One region of the Paenibacillus sp. FSL R7-0216 genome, then DNA from elsewhere that is predicted to be linked to it. Evidence: predicted binding sites of a transcription regulator. Region 1 holds the regulator's gene; the other holds the start of a gene.
What was found. The regulator NrdR, encoded in region 1, represses ribonucleotide reductase genes. The targets are predictions, from matches to a motif close to AACACNATATATNGTGTT.

Region 1 (7,747 bases):
GTTCCCCATCCGGTTTCCAGTTCGTACTGCCGAATATTTCGCGAAATGCGATCCCGTCTTGAAAAAAGGTGCTTAACCCCTTGGTTGCTACGTAATAAACCATCGAGAAGATGGTGACGACCAGCAATACGATACAAAACGAAGCGTAAATTTTGCCGGTCCATTCCTCGACGATATGCGGTTGTATTTTTTTTCTTCCGCCGGACTGAGCCATGAAACCTCTCCCTTTAATAACAGCACAGAAAGAGGCAGAACAGTCCGCCTCTTGCCGCGCCGATATGATGTTATCGAGTCCTATTGGTTACTTCTGTGTGATCTTGCCATCCACATCGCGTTGAACTTGCATTTTGCTTGCCGGAATATAACCAAGCTCTACAACGTCGCCGTTGTCGCCTTGTACGTCAGGGGAAACCATGAAGTCCAGGAACGCTTTAACAACTTCGTTTGGCTCGCCTTTGGTGTACATGTGCTCATAGGCCCATACCGGATAAGTTCCGTTTGCTACGTTCTCTTCTGTAGCTTCAACGCCTTCGTATTTCACAACTTTGACGGAATCGTCAAGGTAGGACAAGGCAAGGTAACCAATCGCCCCCGGCGTTTCGCCGACAAGCTTCTTAACCGTACCGGAGGAATCCTCTTGGATCGAACCTTGCAGGTCTTCCGTTTTTGTGCCCAAAGCATATTTCTCGAACGTTGCGCGAGTCCCGGAGCTCGAAGGACGGTTGACGATTTGAATCGCTTGATCGGGACCGCCAAGGTCTTTCCAGTTCGTGACTTTACCCGTGAAAATTTGTACCAGTTGGTCTTTTGTCAAATTGTCGATGGTGATATCCGGATTCACGACGGCAGCCATCGCCACGACTGCAACTTGATGGTCAACCAGTTCGCTGGCTTGAGCAGCTTCCAGTTTCTCTTCCGCGAAAACGTCGGAGTTCCCGATGTCCGCCTGTCCTCCGGAGACCTGCGTCAGACCCGTGCCGCTGCCTCCACCTTGAACTTGTATAGAAACTTTAGGATTTTGATCCATGAATTTTTTCGATACTTGGTCTACCAAAGGTTGCAATGCCGAGGAACCTACCGCCAGGATCGACCCGGAAAGTTCCGACGTTGCTGCGTTGCCGCCGTTGTTCGCGGATGCTTCATCCGTAGTGCCGCCGTTCGTTCCAGCCGTGTTGTTTTGTGCCGCGTTGTTGTTTTGACCACATGCCGCCAGCGTCAAGCTCAACACCAATGTCAAAACCAATAGCATACTCTTTTTCATTGTCTTAGGTATCCCCCTTATGTGTTTTACAATTTGATTATAGAAAGCGAAGATCAATCCTGTGTTTTCGTTTTGTAAACTTTGTGTAAAATGATGAGACATACCTCCTCTAGTTCTGATTATTCTGTGCAAAATATAAAAAAAACACTCTCGCGCTTAGCAGCGAAGAGTGCTTTAGTAAAAGAAACTATTCCGTGACCCCCGTATTTTTGGAGAGCAGGCCCTTCAGTTCTTTCATAAACATATTGATATCTTTAAATTGACGGTAAACCGAAGCGAACCGGACATAGGCCACCTCGTCCACCGGATATAACTGCTCCATGACTAATTCGCCAATCCCCCGGCTTTCAACCTCTGCGTTGGCCGAATGGCGCAGGGAACGTTCCACCTCGGAGACGATCGATTCCAGCTGCTCAACGGAAACCGGGCGTTTCTCGCAGGCTCGGATCAAGCCTCTCAGCATTTTCTCCCGACTAAATTCCTCGCGACTTCCATCCTTCTTAATCACGATCAGCGGCATTTCCTCCACCATTTCAAACGTTGTAAACCGACGACTGCATTTCTCGCACTCGCGGCGACGACGGATCGAGCGGTTCTCGTTAGCCGGCCTTGAATCCAGCACTTTCGTCCCTAAATAATCGCAATACGGACATTTCAAGCTAGAACACCTCCCCTCTAAATGCCGTAATGACGGCCTTTTTTACTTAATGGCAATAAATTACTTTAGATTCATCGGATTGAAGTTGATAGTCCGGCACATAATACTGTTACCAACCACAAGGAGGTGAACAATCATGGCCCAAAATAATAACTCTTCGAACGACCTGGTGGTTAGACAAGCTTCCGGAGCTTTGGATCAAATGAAATATGAAATTGCTCAGGAACTTGGCATCTCTTTCCCACAAGACGGATATGCTGGTAACCTGACCTCTTACGAAAACGGTTCGATCGGTGGTTTCATTACGAAACGTTTGGTGACCTTGGCTGAACAACAGCTGGCAGGTCAATTCAAATAATCCGATCACCAAAGGAAGCATTGACTGGCAATTAGCCGGTCAATGCTTTCTTTATATTTTCGCAATAATCCACCTAAAACTCGTCGTAAATCTTCACATACTGCTTGTAATAATGCGAGACCCGCTGAACGTAATGCCTAGTTTCGCCAAACGGAATATTCTGTGCCGTCTCCAGCCGGCCATCCCATCGTCCGCTCTTCAGCCAGTTCTTTACATTCGTCGGCCCGGCATTATAGGCGGCGATCATAGCGATCGGGTTGCCTTCGAATTGCTCGGATAACGACCCCAGGTACCACGTGCCGATCCGGATATTCGTTTCGGTCTCGTTGCGGATGTCCTCTAACGTCGTATCGGGCAGCTTCGCTTTGGAGATGACCCACTCCGCCGTATCCGGCATAATCTGCATAATTCCAAGCGCACCTTTTCGGGACTCCGCCCCCGATTTGTAATTGGTCTCCACCTTGATAATCGCCGCAACGATAAACGGATCGAGACCGTTGTTTTTGGCATGCAGACGAATTTCTTCTTTATAATAAATCGGATAAAATAACGAAAGCCAGGTGGAATTTAAAAAGATGAGGCCCGTGAAGCCAATAAACAGGAGAAGCAGAACCCTCTTTTTGCGAAGCCACCTCATTTTAGCCCCTTATCCCGCCAAAAGACGTCAATCTGCCGCTTTGTCTCGTCTAGTCCACCGCTGTTATCAATCAAAATATCCGCCCTCTCCTTCTTTACTTCGATGTCCATCTGGGCGCTTAAACGCTGTTCGGCCGCTTCCCGAGATAACCCGTCCCTCTGGATTAATCGAGACATTTGAAGCTCCCGGGGTACGTATACGACCATAATTTCTTCATATAACGGATCGAGACCCGATTCGTAAAGCAAAGGGATATCCGCCACCACCAGTCTGTGCGGATCCTCTTGTTCCAGCTCGTCCAGACGCCGCTTCATTTCGGAACGGATGGCGGGATGCGTCAACGCCTCCAACGCCTTACGCTCCTCCGGATGAGAGAAGACGATTTCGCCGAGCTTTTTGCGGTTGAGCGTTCCATCGGGGTGAAGCACCCCTTGTCCAAAGCGTTCGCGGACGGCCGCCAGCACTGGATAGCCCGGCTCCATAATCTCCCTGGCGATCAAATCCGCATCAAGCACAGCGGCGCCAAGGTTGGCTAGCATGCGGGAAACCGTGCTTTTCCCGGTGGCGATGCCTCCGGTGAGTCCGATGTTCATTCCCAATACACCTCACTGTTTTGACTTGGAGCTTCGACCTAAATTTCATCTATCGTTTGTTTAGCGCCTCGCGTCTTATGACTTGTCCGGTATGCAGGCTGACATTTCGGGCAATAATGCGTTCCCCGTCCCCCTACAACGGTCTTCACCACCGGCTGTCCGCAATTTAGGCAAGGCTCCCCTTGTCGGCCGTACATCCGCAAGGAATGTTGGAACATTCCCATCTCTCCCTGTCCATTGACATAGGACTTGATGGAGGATCCTCCAGCTTCCACCGCTTCTGTCAGCGTATCTATGATAGCGGTGTGAAGTCGCTCCATCTGCCGCTTGGTTAGCTTGTCCGCCGGATGTTCCGGGTGGATTCCCGCCCGGAACAGGGCTTCATCCACATAGATATTCCCCAGACCCACAATGTATTCCTGGTTTAGCAGCGCAGGCTTGATCTTGGTAGACCGCCTGGATATCACCTCTTGAAAAGCCTTTGCCGTAAAAGAGGCCTCCAAAGGCTCCAACCCCAGTTTGGCCAAAGGCTTCTGCGCAAATTCCTCTCCGGGCAAGAACAAATGCATGGTACCGAACTGGCGCACGTCCTTGTAACGGAGTTCGGATCCATCTGTAAACCGGAAAATCACATGCGTATGCTTCTCCACCTCATCGCCGGTCTGATAAACGCCGTATCGCCCTTCCATCCGCAAATGGGAGACGAGTACCAGCCCATCCATGATGATGCGCAGAAATTTCCCGCGGCGGCCAATCTCTAATATCGTATGTCCGGCGAGCTCGACTTCAAACCGCTGGATATCATCCGGCCGTTGGATGATTCGCGGCAAGGAGACGTGGACGCTTTGGATCGTTTTCCCGACGATCAATTGGGTCAAGGTCCGTCGGACCGTCTCGACCTCCGGCAATTCCGGCATATCCTCTCACCTCATTCTAAGTTGTAATCCCAAGAACCTACTTCGCTTCGTACCAATTTAATCCGCTGGACACTTCGGCCTTAAGCGGCACGGAGAGCTCTAACGCTTTCCCCATCGTCTCCGGCACGAGCTTGCTCATGATCTCCAACTCTTCCGGCGGTACCTCGAAAACCAATTCGTCATGGACCTGAAGCAGCATACGGCTCTTGAGCCCGTGCTTGTGCAGTTCCTCGTCCATCCGCACCATTGCCAGCTTGATGATGTCCGCCGCGGAGCCTTGAATCGGTGTGTTCATGGCCGTACGCTCAGCGAAGGAGCGCAGGTTGAAGTTCGACGCGTTGATCTCTGGCAGATAACGGCGACGCTCCAACAGCGTTTTGACGTAACCGTCGCGCTTCGCTTCCTTCACGATGTCGTCCATATAACGTCGGACGCCTTGGAAGGCGTCGAAATATTGATCGATGAACCGGGCGGCTTCCTTCCGCGTAATGTTCAGGTTCTGGGACAAGCCATAGTCGCTGATCCCGTAGACAATCCCGAAATTGACGGCTTTGGCCGAACGGCGCATATTGGAGTCAACCTGGTCCGGTCCAACGCCAAACACATCCATTGCCGTCTTGGTGTGGATATCCATATCGTGCAGGAACGCTTCCTGGAGCCCCGGATCACCAGAAATATGCGCTAATACACGAAGCTCAATTTGCGAGTAATCCGCCGCCAGAATAAACCAACCTTCCTCTGAAGGAACAAAAACTTTGCGGATTTTGCGGCCCTCCTCGAGGCGGATCGGGATGTTCTGCAAGTTTGGATATTGGCTGCTCAGGCGTCCGGTTGCGGCGATCGTCTGCCGGAAATACGTATGCACCTTACCTGTTTTCGGCGAGATTTCCTTCAGCAGGCCCTCGACGTAAGTCGATTGAAGCTTGGCCAGTTGGCGGTATTCCAGAATAAACTGCACGATTTCATGGTAAGGCGCTAGCTTCTCCAACACTTCCGCATCCGTCGAATAACCGGTTTTGGTTTTCTTGATCACCGGCAACCCCAGCTTATCAAATAGGATTTCTCCTAATTGCTTTGTTGAATTGATATTGAATTCCAGACCGGCGATTTCATAAATTCGCGTTACCAATTTATTGATCTGGGCTTCAAATTCCACGCCGAGCTCTTTCAAGGCCTCCTTATTGACGGCGATGCCTTGCTTCTCCATGTCGGCCAAAATCCGGGATAACGGCATTTCCAGTTCGTAGAACAGCCGCTCCATTTCATATTTCTCGAGCTCCTGCCGCTGTAGCGGCAGAATGCGCAGCAGGGCGTCCGACTTGCGGGCCAGATGGCGGCTTAACGCGTCCGGCTCCGGCACCTTAAATTTGGCGCCTTTGCCGTATACCTCATCGTCGCCGGGCACCGCCGGCAACTGGTATTTCGCCGCCAGGCCGCTGATCGTCTGGTCGCTTTCCGTCGGATCAAGCAAATAGGCGGCCAGTTGCACGTCATGTTCAGCTCCGGCAAACGCGACACCTTGCCAGAACAGCACCAAGTCCGCCCGGTGCAGATCGTAACCCCGCTTTGGCACGTGCTCATCCGCCAACCAGGCGCGCACTTCCGCTGCCGCCCCCTCTTGTAACACGTCAAACGGCAGGAAATAATGACGGCTGGCGGTGGACAACACCATGCCCATCATTGTAGCTTGATGCGGATTGTCCCCGTAGGATTCCACAATGATCCCTTCGATGTTCGCCAGATCGGCGTTCAGCTCGGACAGGTTCTCCAGGTTAACCGCGGTGACCTCAATCTCAACCATCTCCGCGGGAGCCGCTCCCTCTGGATTCCCTCCACCGGCAAAGGACATCCGCTCGAGCAGCGACTTAAACTCCAGCTTGCGCAGCATCGGAACGGCCGATTCCTCCTGGATGCCGTCAAACTTCATCTCCTCCCAAGAGCGTTCAACCGGAACCTCGCGGAAAATGGTGGCCAGCTGTTTGCTCATGCGGGCGTCCTCTGCGTGGTTCACCAAATTTTCCTTCATTTTCCCTTTCAATTCATCGGTATGGGCCAGTACTTCCTCCACAGAACCGAACTGGTGCAGCAATTTCAGGGCTGTCTTCTCCCCAATCCCCGGCACCCCCGGGATATTGTCGGAGGTATCGCCCATCAGCCCTTTCAAATCGATGATTTGCAGCGGCTTAAGCCCGTATCTCTCCTCGATTTGCTGCGGATCATAAGGTTCGACCTCACTGACACCTTTGCGCGTTAATGCCACTTTAACCCGATCGCTGACGACTTGCAGCATATCCTTATCTCCGGTCACAACGAGTACTTCTTGACCGGCTTCCTCGGCCCGTTTGCTCAAGGTGCCGATAATATCATCGGCTTCGTACCCGGCCAATTCGAACCAGGCGATGCCGAAGCTCTCCAGGAGCTCGCGCATCAATGGAAACTGCTCGGACAGCTCAGACGGGGTTTTGTCGCGTCCGCCTTTGTACTCCTGGTAGCCTTCGTGGCGGAAGGTCACTTTCCCCGCATCAAAGGCCACCAGCATATGCGTGGGGCGCTCTTCTTGGATCAACCGCAGCAGCATGTTCGTAAAACCGTAAACGGCATTCGTATGCAAGCCGCTGGAATTCGTGAGCGGCGGCATGGCAAAAAATGCCCGGTAAATAATGCTGTTCCCATCTATAAGTATCAATTTTTCCATACGACACCTCGTCCACAGTTTTCTACCTTTTCTTATGATAACACAGGGGCCTTCCCGATAACACCAAAGCTCGCCTTGGAAAAGAAAAACCGGCCGCCGCTCGCACAATTTCGCGAGCGGCGGCCGGTTGACCGCGGGGGAGCAGGAATTATTCGTTTAGGTCCGGACGATGGCCGGTCACCAGGTAAACGGCGCTTTCGCCAATATTTGTCGCATGATCGGCGATTCGTTCGATATACCGACCCACCAGCGTCAGCAACATCGCTTGCTGGAGAGATTCCGGATTAGAGATCATAAACGCATACAGCTCATGGATCATTTGGCTGTACAAGTGATCGACTTCATCATCATCCTTCGCCATTTTATAGGCTAAATCGGTATTCTCGTCCAAATACGATTGCAGCGATTCCCGCAGCATCAGAATAACAAGCTCGGACATTTTCGGAATATCGATCAACGGCTTGATAAGTGTCTGACCTTCCAGCCGCGTAGTGACCTTGGCAATATCGATGGCCAAGTCGCCCATCCGCTCTAAATCGCTGGAAATTTTAAACGCTACGATGATCCGGCGCAGATCCTTGGCCACCGGCTGCTGGGTCACGATCAGACGCGAGCCGATCTCCATGAC
Region 2 (7,747 bases), 210 kb from region 1:
GTAATCCGGCAGCTCTTCCCCTGGATGCGCGTCCATCCACTCTTGCGCGATCGGCACGAACTGCTCGTCGAAGCCGAGACGGCTTTGACGGTAGTATTTGAAAGCGAAATAAGGCTCGATCCCGGTCGAGGTTCCAACCATCGTCCCTGTGCTGCCGGTTGGCGCCTGAGTGATGATCGTGACGTTGCGGACCCCTTTGGTGCGAACCGCTTCGCCAACTTCCGGATACACTTCCGTCATCACTTTCATAAATCCGCTTTGCAAATATTTGTCCGCTTCGAAAGCCGGGAAGGAACCTTTCTCTTCCGCGATATCTGCGGAGGCCAGGTAAGCTTCCTTGGCGATAAAGCCATATAATTTGTCGAGGAATTCCAGCGATTCCGGGCTGCCGTAACGGATGTTCAACTTGATCATCAGCTCGGCCAGGCCCATCGTCCCGAGGCCAACGCGACGCTCTTTCTTCTGGTTCTTCTCGTTTTCTTCAAAATGATAAGGCGTTTTGTTGATGACGTTGTCCAGGAAACGGACCGAATAGCGCGTCGTTGTGGCGAGTTCGTCCCAAGCGACATCGTGTTTCTCTTCGTCGTAGAACTTGGACAAGTTCATCGCCGACAGGTTGCAGACGCCCCAACCCGGCAAACCTTGCTCCCCGCACGGATTCGTACAAATGATCGGGTTAAAATACCAGCTGTTGGACATTTGGTTGTAATATTCCATAAACACAACGCCCGGTTCGGCGGATTTCCAAGCCGACTCGATAATCGTGTGCCAGATCTCACGCGCTTTGACAGTGCGATAGTGGATCACTCTGCGGCCGTCCGCTTTCCACTTCTCGAGATCGCCGTCCCACACTTCGTTGTAGTCCTCGTAAGTCGTATCCGGGAACACCAATTCCCAATCGAGGTCTTTCTTCACCGCTTCCATAAAGCTGTTGCTCACGCAAACCGACAGGTTCGCGTTCGTAACCTGGCCCATCGTCTGCTTGACGGTGATAAAGTCCATGACATCCGGATGCCAGTCGTTGATCATCAGCATCAGCGCTCCGCGACGGCTGCCGCCCTGCTCGATCAAGCCGGTGGTGTAGCTGAACAAACCTCCCCAAGATACGGCGCCGCTCGAAGAGCCGTTTACGCCTTTAACAACCGCACGGCGCGGACGCAAGGAACTGAGGTTAATCCCCACGCCGCCGCCGCGTGCCATGATCTCGGTCATTTCGGACAAGGTCTCCATGATGCCGCCGCGGCTGTCTTTTGGCGATGGGATCACGTAACAGTTAAACAAGGTCAACTCGTCACTGGCGCCGGCACCTGCGGCAATCCGGCCGCCCGGTACCAGCTTCCAATCGTCCAGGATATAGCGGAACTTCTCTTCCCATTGCTTCTGCAGCTCCGGCGTTTCCTCTACGGAAGCCATCGCTTTAGCAAGGCGGTCCCACATTTCTTCAGGGGTTTTCTCGATATTGAGGGTCAGCTTCTCCACGTCGGACTCGACCAACTCGCCCCGGCGTGTCTTCACCGTAACCTTACGACCCTTACGCGCAACGACTTCGCCAACTTCCTTTGTTGGGAATTTGGGATCATCCTTCGTCAGAACGAGGACGACGTCGCCGACTTTGGCGTGACTAGGGTCCGCATCTTTCCAGGCGTACCGGTCCAAGAAGATTTTTTCACTTAGCCCCTCAAGGCGCTGTTTTGGCACAGTTTTCAAAGAAAACACCCTCCTATAAGTTTGGATCAAAGATTCGTAAATATATCGGTCATTCGCGCCGGATCTTGAAGTCGAAAACGGGCGAAAAAAACGAAAAAAGCGTTGTTTCAAGCCGATATTCGCCTGCCTGAAAGCCGCTACGCACACCCTATAAACCGTATTATCATATGTATGAATCACAATATATTGTGTGCGAATACCATTATACTATACAATATCTCGTTGTCACAGCGGGACAGCTTGAAATTTTAGGCTTTTTTCCGAATGCTGCTGGCCCAAACACTCGTTTGCTCCGGTTCTCTCAATTTTTCGGTCTTGAATCTATGAAACCGCCATGTAACCATTTCCAACCCAAGCTATAAAACGGAAGAGCTGCCTCTGGAGGCTTCATCATGCGATTATCCCTTTCGTTAAGGGAGCAAGGTCGAGGTCGAACGGTTCATCTAAATCGCTTTGATCTGAGCAAACGGGATCATCATGTAAAACGGTCAACCCAAGCAATATCACTAGCTGATGCTCCGTTTCGCTCCCGCTCCCCTCTCCAAAGTTATGAACTCCTTCTTTTTCGTCCATACTACACCTACGTCTGCAAGAAGCACGCGGTATGGACTGATTCGGATCCTTTCGTAGCCGCAATAGAGCTAGTCAAATACGCATCAAATGGGAGGTTTTACATCATGAATCCTCATCCCCCCGGCCCTTCCCCCAATTCGGTCGTCCCGCCGGAATGGAATCTGCAGATCCCCGTAGACTTCGACCGAAGTTGGTTCAGCGACTTGGAATCGAGACATCAAAAGGGCGGCCCCTGGGACGATTGGAAGCTGTTTAACCTTGCCCTTGAGGCCGAAACTGCTTCGCTTGTCACGAGCTTTGAAGAAATGCAATGTTTGAAGCATCTGCAAGGCGTCACCCCTCTGCCGCACCAAACCGAAACGGCTCGAAAGGTCCTGTTCGAAATGCGCGGGCGTGCGATCCTCGCCGACGAGGTGGGTCTTGGGAAGACGATCGAAGCCGGTTTGATTTTAAAGGAATACATTGTGCGCGGATTAGTGAAGAAGGTATTGATTCTGGTGCCTGCATCCCTGGTGCTACAGTGGGTTCGGGAACTGAATCAGAAGTTCGGCATACCGGCCGTAGCGCAGAAGAAAGAGCATTCCTGGCACAACGACGTCGTTGTCGCCTCCATGGACACGGCCAAACGCGACCCGCACAAAAATATTCTGCTCAATAATGAATACGATCTGGTCATCGTAGATGAAGCCCACAAGCTGAAGAACAAGAAAACGACCAACTACCAGTTCATGCTGCAGCTGCGAAAAAAATATTGCCTTCTCCTGACTGCCACTCCGGTGCAAAACGATCTAGGCGAGCTGTTCAACCTGATCACGCTGCTTAAGCCGGGGCAACTGGGCGGGCAAAGCGAATTTGCCGCCAATTTCGTCGTCGACAAACGACAGCCGAAGAACGAGAATCAGCTCAAGGATGAGTTGGCCAAGGTGATGATCCGCAACCGGCGCGGTGACGGCGAGCTGGAATTCACGAAGCGAATCGTCCGCAACATTGACGTAGAGCTGTCCGAGGAAGAGAAGAACCTGTACAACGGGGTTACTTCCTTCATTAAAGACCAATATAACGCCGCTGGCGGCGACCTCAACAGCATGCTGTCCCTGGTCACCCTGCAACGCGAGGTATGCAGCAGCCGGGATGCGGTATTCGTCACATTGGTTAATTTATCTAAGAAGCTTGCCCCTGATTCCCCGATCCGTGATCGGATTTGGGATCTTGTCGACCTGATCCGTCAGATCAAAGCGAACAGCAAGGCGGAGAAAGCGATGGAGCTGATCCGTGAAATGAATGACAAGGTGATCGTGTTCACCGAGTATCGGGCTACGCAGGAGTATCTGCTGAAGTACTTCCGTGACCGCGGAATGACCGCGGTTCCGTACCGGGGTGGGATGAACCGAGGCAAAAAAGATTGGATGATGGACCTGTTCCGCGGCCGGGCCCAGGTGATGATCGCGACCGAAGCGGGCGGCGAAGGTATCAACCTGCAGTTTTGCCATCAGATGATCAACTTCGACCTGCCCTGGAACCCGATGCGAGTGGAGCAGCGGATCGGCCGGGTGCACCGGCTGGGTCAAACCAACGACGTCAATATTTACAATCTGTCTACCAAAGGCACGATCGAGGAGCATATCCTCCACCTGCTGCACGAGAAGATCAATATGTTCGAGTTGGTCATAGGCCATCTTGACGTGATTTTGGAGCGTTTCGAAAAACAACATTCACTGGAAAAAAGCATTTACCAAATCATCCTCGAATCCGGCAGTGACGAGGAGATAGCCAGCCGCGTCGATTCGCTGGGACGCGAATTCCACACCATAAAATCCGAGCTGGATGCAGAAGCCGAAGGAACCGAAAGCGAAGGCGGCCTGCAGCAGCTGTTGGGAGGTTGATCTGCGGTTATGTCCATGACCTCTGAACAGATACGCGAGTATGTTCTGACCTATCTGGAAGCAACCGAATGTCAGTTCCTTGAGAAATCGCCACATCACGTCACCGTGAAACTCTCTCCTCGCGCGGACCGGGACTTAACGAACCGTCCCTATTACTGGGGGTTCATCGAACGGACCGGAGCGGAGCCGGAAACGATGTCGTTTTCGTTTATTTTTGAACCGGAGGCGCACCGGGCGGCCGAAGAAGCGAAGGCCTCCCGGGAACAAACGGGACCCGGGCAGCAGCAGATGGAAGCCGCACAGGAGGACACGCTGCTCGGCCGCTACTTTGGCGCGGTCCGCCCGCTCCCGGTACTCGGTCCGGGACGGATTCAGCGCGAGGAGCTCACATTTGGCAGCCCGCGGCTGAAACAGATTTTTGAAGCAGCGCGTAGAGGCGGCCGTTATGTGTATTTGTTCGAGGAGCCGGGGCAACGTCAACGGATGGCCTTGCTGCCCGCCGCCTATGAGCCTTGGCTGGGCGTCTGCTTCAAGGTGGAATTCTGCTGCGATATGAAACGCGAGGAGCTGCATTATTACGGAGTTTCCCTGCTGACGGGCGCCGTCGATGAGTCGTTTCAGACCCGAATTGCGGCGAAACAACTGGTTCCGCGCTTGCCCGAAAACGTCCATATCGAACCAACCAAGCTGTCGTTAGATGCCGGACGCACCGTGCTTGAGCAGCGGCTTGCCGATCAGATTGCCGCTTATGACGACCGCTGGGCCCAGGAGGCCCGCGAACGGTTGAACGACGAGTTAGCATTGATCGACGCTTATTACAAGGATCTCGTGAAAGATCCCGAACCCGAGCGGGCTCAAGGCGCCAGCGAGCAATACGAAGCGAGACGGGATGAAATCCGCTGGCAGTATGAGCCGAGAATTGTCGTATCCGCCTTGGGCTGCGGCATCTTTCATCTGCGTTCGCAGCGGTGACGAGAAATCAGACTGATCTCGCTAAAAGACCGCAAAAATAGAAGCCGTTTGCCGCAATGCAAAGCGACAGGTTGCAACATCCTTTTTGGGGCGGCTTCGGTACAATGGACAAGCAATCGAAACCAGGCCTGATGAGGCCTGACGAATGGCTAGGGAGGCGATACCATGCCGGAAGCACGCAAACCTCAAAAGATATTAACCACCACTTGCAAAATTCTCTTATGCGCAAGCATCTTATATAGCGCATCAGGCGCCGGTCTACCGCTGGCGGGCGGCTACGGCGGCCTGGGCACGGCGGAAGCCGCCGGCGAGCGAACCGGGCAGGCCGCGTTGGCGACGCTCGGGACGGCAGCGGATGCACCCGCGCCTGAGGCGCTGCGGCGCTTCGCCGCCGAGGCCGTCGGCCAGCTGGCCCAGGTCGAGCCGTTTACGGCATGGGCCGGCGCCGACACCGCCATTGAGCCGCTGGGGCCGGGCACGCACAGCTGGCTCGTCACGGTGGCGGCCGCTGGCAGCGGCCAAGGCGGCGCAGCCGGGGTGCCGCCGGGCGCTTCAGCCCCGCGCGGCTACCTCATTATCTCCGCAACCGAGAGCGGAGATTACAAGCTGGTCGAATACGGAATGGGCACCTATTCCGTATTCGACCCGGCGCTGCTCGAGGCTGCGCTCCGGCAGAGCGGCCTCGGCGCAGCCGCTGCGGGACGGGTGACCGCCGTCCCGCTCTACGCCGGCCCGGCATTGGCCGCGTGGAAGGTTCGCCTGCCGGATGGCGGCGAACCCCAATACGTCAATGCCGCCGACGGCGAATGGCTGCCCGAAACGACGGGCAGCTGGGACAAGCAGGCGGGCGGCTACGCGCCGCCGCGGCTGGCTGCGAGCAGCCGCGCGCCATTATCGCCCGCCCCTATCGTCTACACGTCATCCCGCTTCGATCCCTACGACAACCTGTTATGGATGACGGCCAAACCGCTGGCGCTGAAGTCGGATGCCTTCATCGGCAAGCTGAAAGCCAGCCGGCAGCTTGTCTATGCCGCTTCCGGTCCTGAACGCACTTATTCCTTTCCTCTTCCGGTCTACGGCTATCAAACCTGGACGAACAACAGCCCTTTGGCAGAGCCATCCGCTGAAGCCGAAGCCGAGGCCGTTTACGTCATCACTGGCACCGATACCGCCATTCGGCTAATCGCGCTGGACGCTCTGATGGAAAGTGGAAAATTCGTCACCTTCTAGTTTTTTAACCAAATGGCGAGTCTCCGGAAGCACAACTTCCATCAGACTCGCCTTTGCTGCGTTGACTCTACCGGACCTTTTGGCCAACCGCCCCCGGCCCGCCTGCAGCGCCTGAAGTCAACCTTGCCGATCTGCGAAACAGTTGGCGCAAGCTGTCCAGATTGGTCAGCACCGTGCCCGCGATGATCGTTACCCCGCCCAACACCGCAAACCACCCGGCCGTTTCCCCGTAAAACAGCACGCCGATCGTCATCGCAATGAGCGGCGATACGTACAGCCAAGTCGACGGAAACACCGGGTTGGTCTTGGCTACCAACCAATAAAACAGGCTGTGTCCCACCATCGAACCAACCACGATGAGATATAACAGAGAGCCTAATGCGGACGGCTGCAGAAGGTCTTCGGCCGTCACCCGTTCGGTGAAGCCCGACAGGATGAGCAGTAACAAGCCCCCGAAGATCATTTGCGCAGCGTTCAGCGCAATCGGCGACACCTCGGTGTAACTCTGGGTGACCCGTTTAGTATACAGCGCGCCAATCGAGTAAAGCACTTCCCCAGTCAAAATCGCCGTGCAGCCGATGACCCAGCGGGATTCGGCCTGGACCGAGGTCAGGTTGGGCAGAACGAGCAGCATGACGCCGGCCAATCCGATGATTATGCCCAGAACGGCTCGTCTCGTCGCTTTTTGCCGCAGCACGATCATCTGCATCAGCAGAATCATCAGCGGTCCCGTAGCCGATAATACCGCGGCGATTCCGGAGGTCACGTATTGCTCCGCCCAGTACAGAAAACTAAACGTCCCGAAGGTCAGCAAACCTCCCGTCACCAGCATTTCCTTGCGCAGCAGCAAGGCAAAATCGGCCTTTTTTCTCCAAACCATCCACAGAAACAGGATCGCCCCGGCCGCGAGGAAACGGATCCCCGCCGAGAAAAACGGAGGCGCCGCGTGGTCCACCCCGATCTTTATCGCTAAAAAAGTGGTGCCGAATATGAGACATACGATCAAATAGTTGATCAGAATCATCAAGATCTTCCCCTTTCGCCTATTGAACTGTATCATACAGGAAAGGAGACAGAACAGATTTACCGATGCAGAACAGATGCTTCGGCTTCTCGCGTAAAATGGTTCGTGTTGCAAGAAGGGAAGGCGATGTACCCGATGACGAAAAGGGCAGAGCCCGGGAAGATCCTCTATACGCAAGCTTATGATTATATCTTGAACCGGATTCGCCGGGGGGACTGGAAGGCGCACGACAAGCTGCCTTCCGTGCGTGCGTTGGCCGGGGAACTGCAGCTCCATCGGTTAACCGTATTCCGGGCATACGGGTTGCTGAAGGAGCATGGGATCGTTTACGTGAAGGAAAAATCCGGTTATTACGTTT

Region 2: the regulator NrdR is predicted to act here: its motif matches at 1,883-1,900, upstream of MKZ15_RS08820 (adenosylcobalamin-dependent ribonucleoside-diphosphate reductase).

Annotation. Positions count from the first base shown of each region.
Region 1 is NZ_CP150222.1:1,773,506-1,781,252, reverse strand. It holds gene pstC (phosphate ABC transporter permease subunit PstC) at 1-214, opposite strand, end outside; gene MKZ15_RS07835 (phosphate ABC transporter substrate-binding protein) at 302-1,261, opposite strand; gene nrdR (transcriptional regulator NrdR) at 1,449-1,919, opposite strand; gene MKZ15_RS07825 (alpha/beta-type small acid-soluble spore protein) at 2,056-2,277, shown strand; gene MKZ15_RS07820 (lytic transglycosylase domain-containing protein) at 2,351-2,914, opposite strand; gene coaE (dephospho-CoA kinase) at 2,911-3,507, opposite strand; gene mutM (DNA-formamidopyrimidine glycosylase) at 3,546-4,424, opposite strand; gene polA (DNA polymerase I) at 4,462-7,119, opposite strand; gene phoU (phosphate signaling complex protein PhoU) at 7,268-7,747, opposite strand, start outside.
Region 2 is NZ_CP150222.1:1,980,397-1,988,143, reverse strand. It holds gene MKZ15_RS08820 (adenosylcobalamin-dependent ribonucleoside-diphosphate reductase) at 1-1,707, opposite strand, end outside; gene MKZ15_RS08815 (SNF2-related protein) at 2,385-4,163, shown strand; gene MKZ15_RS08810 (YqhG family protein) at 4,173-5,135, shown strand; gene MKZ15_RS08805 (hypothetical protein) at 5,301-6,365, shown strand; gene MKZ15_RS08800 (EamA family transporter) at 6,433-7,389, opposite strand; gene MKZ15_RS08795 (PLP-dependent aminotransferase family protein) at 7,525-7,747, shown strand, end outside.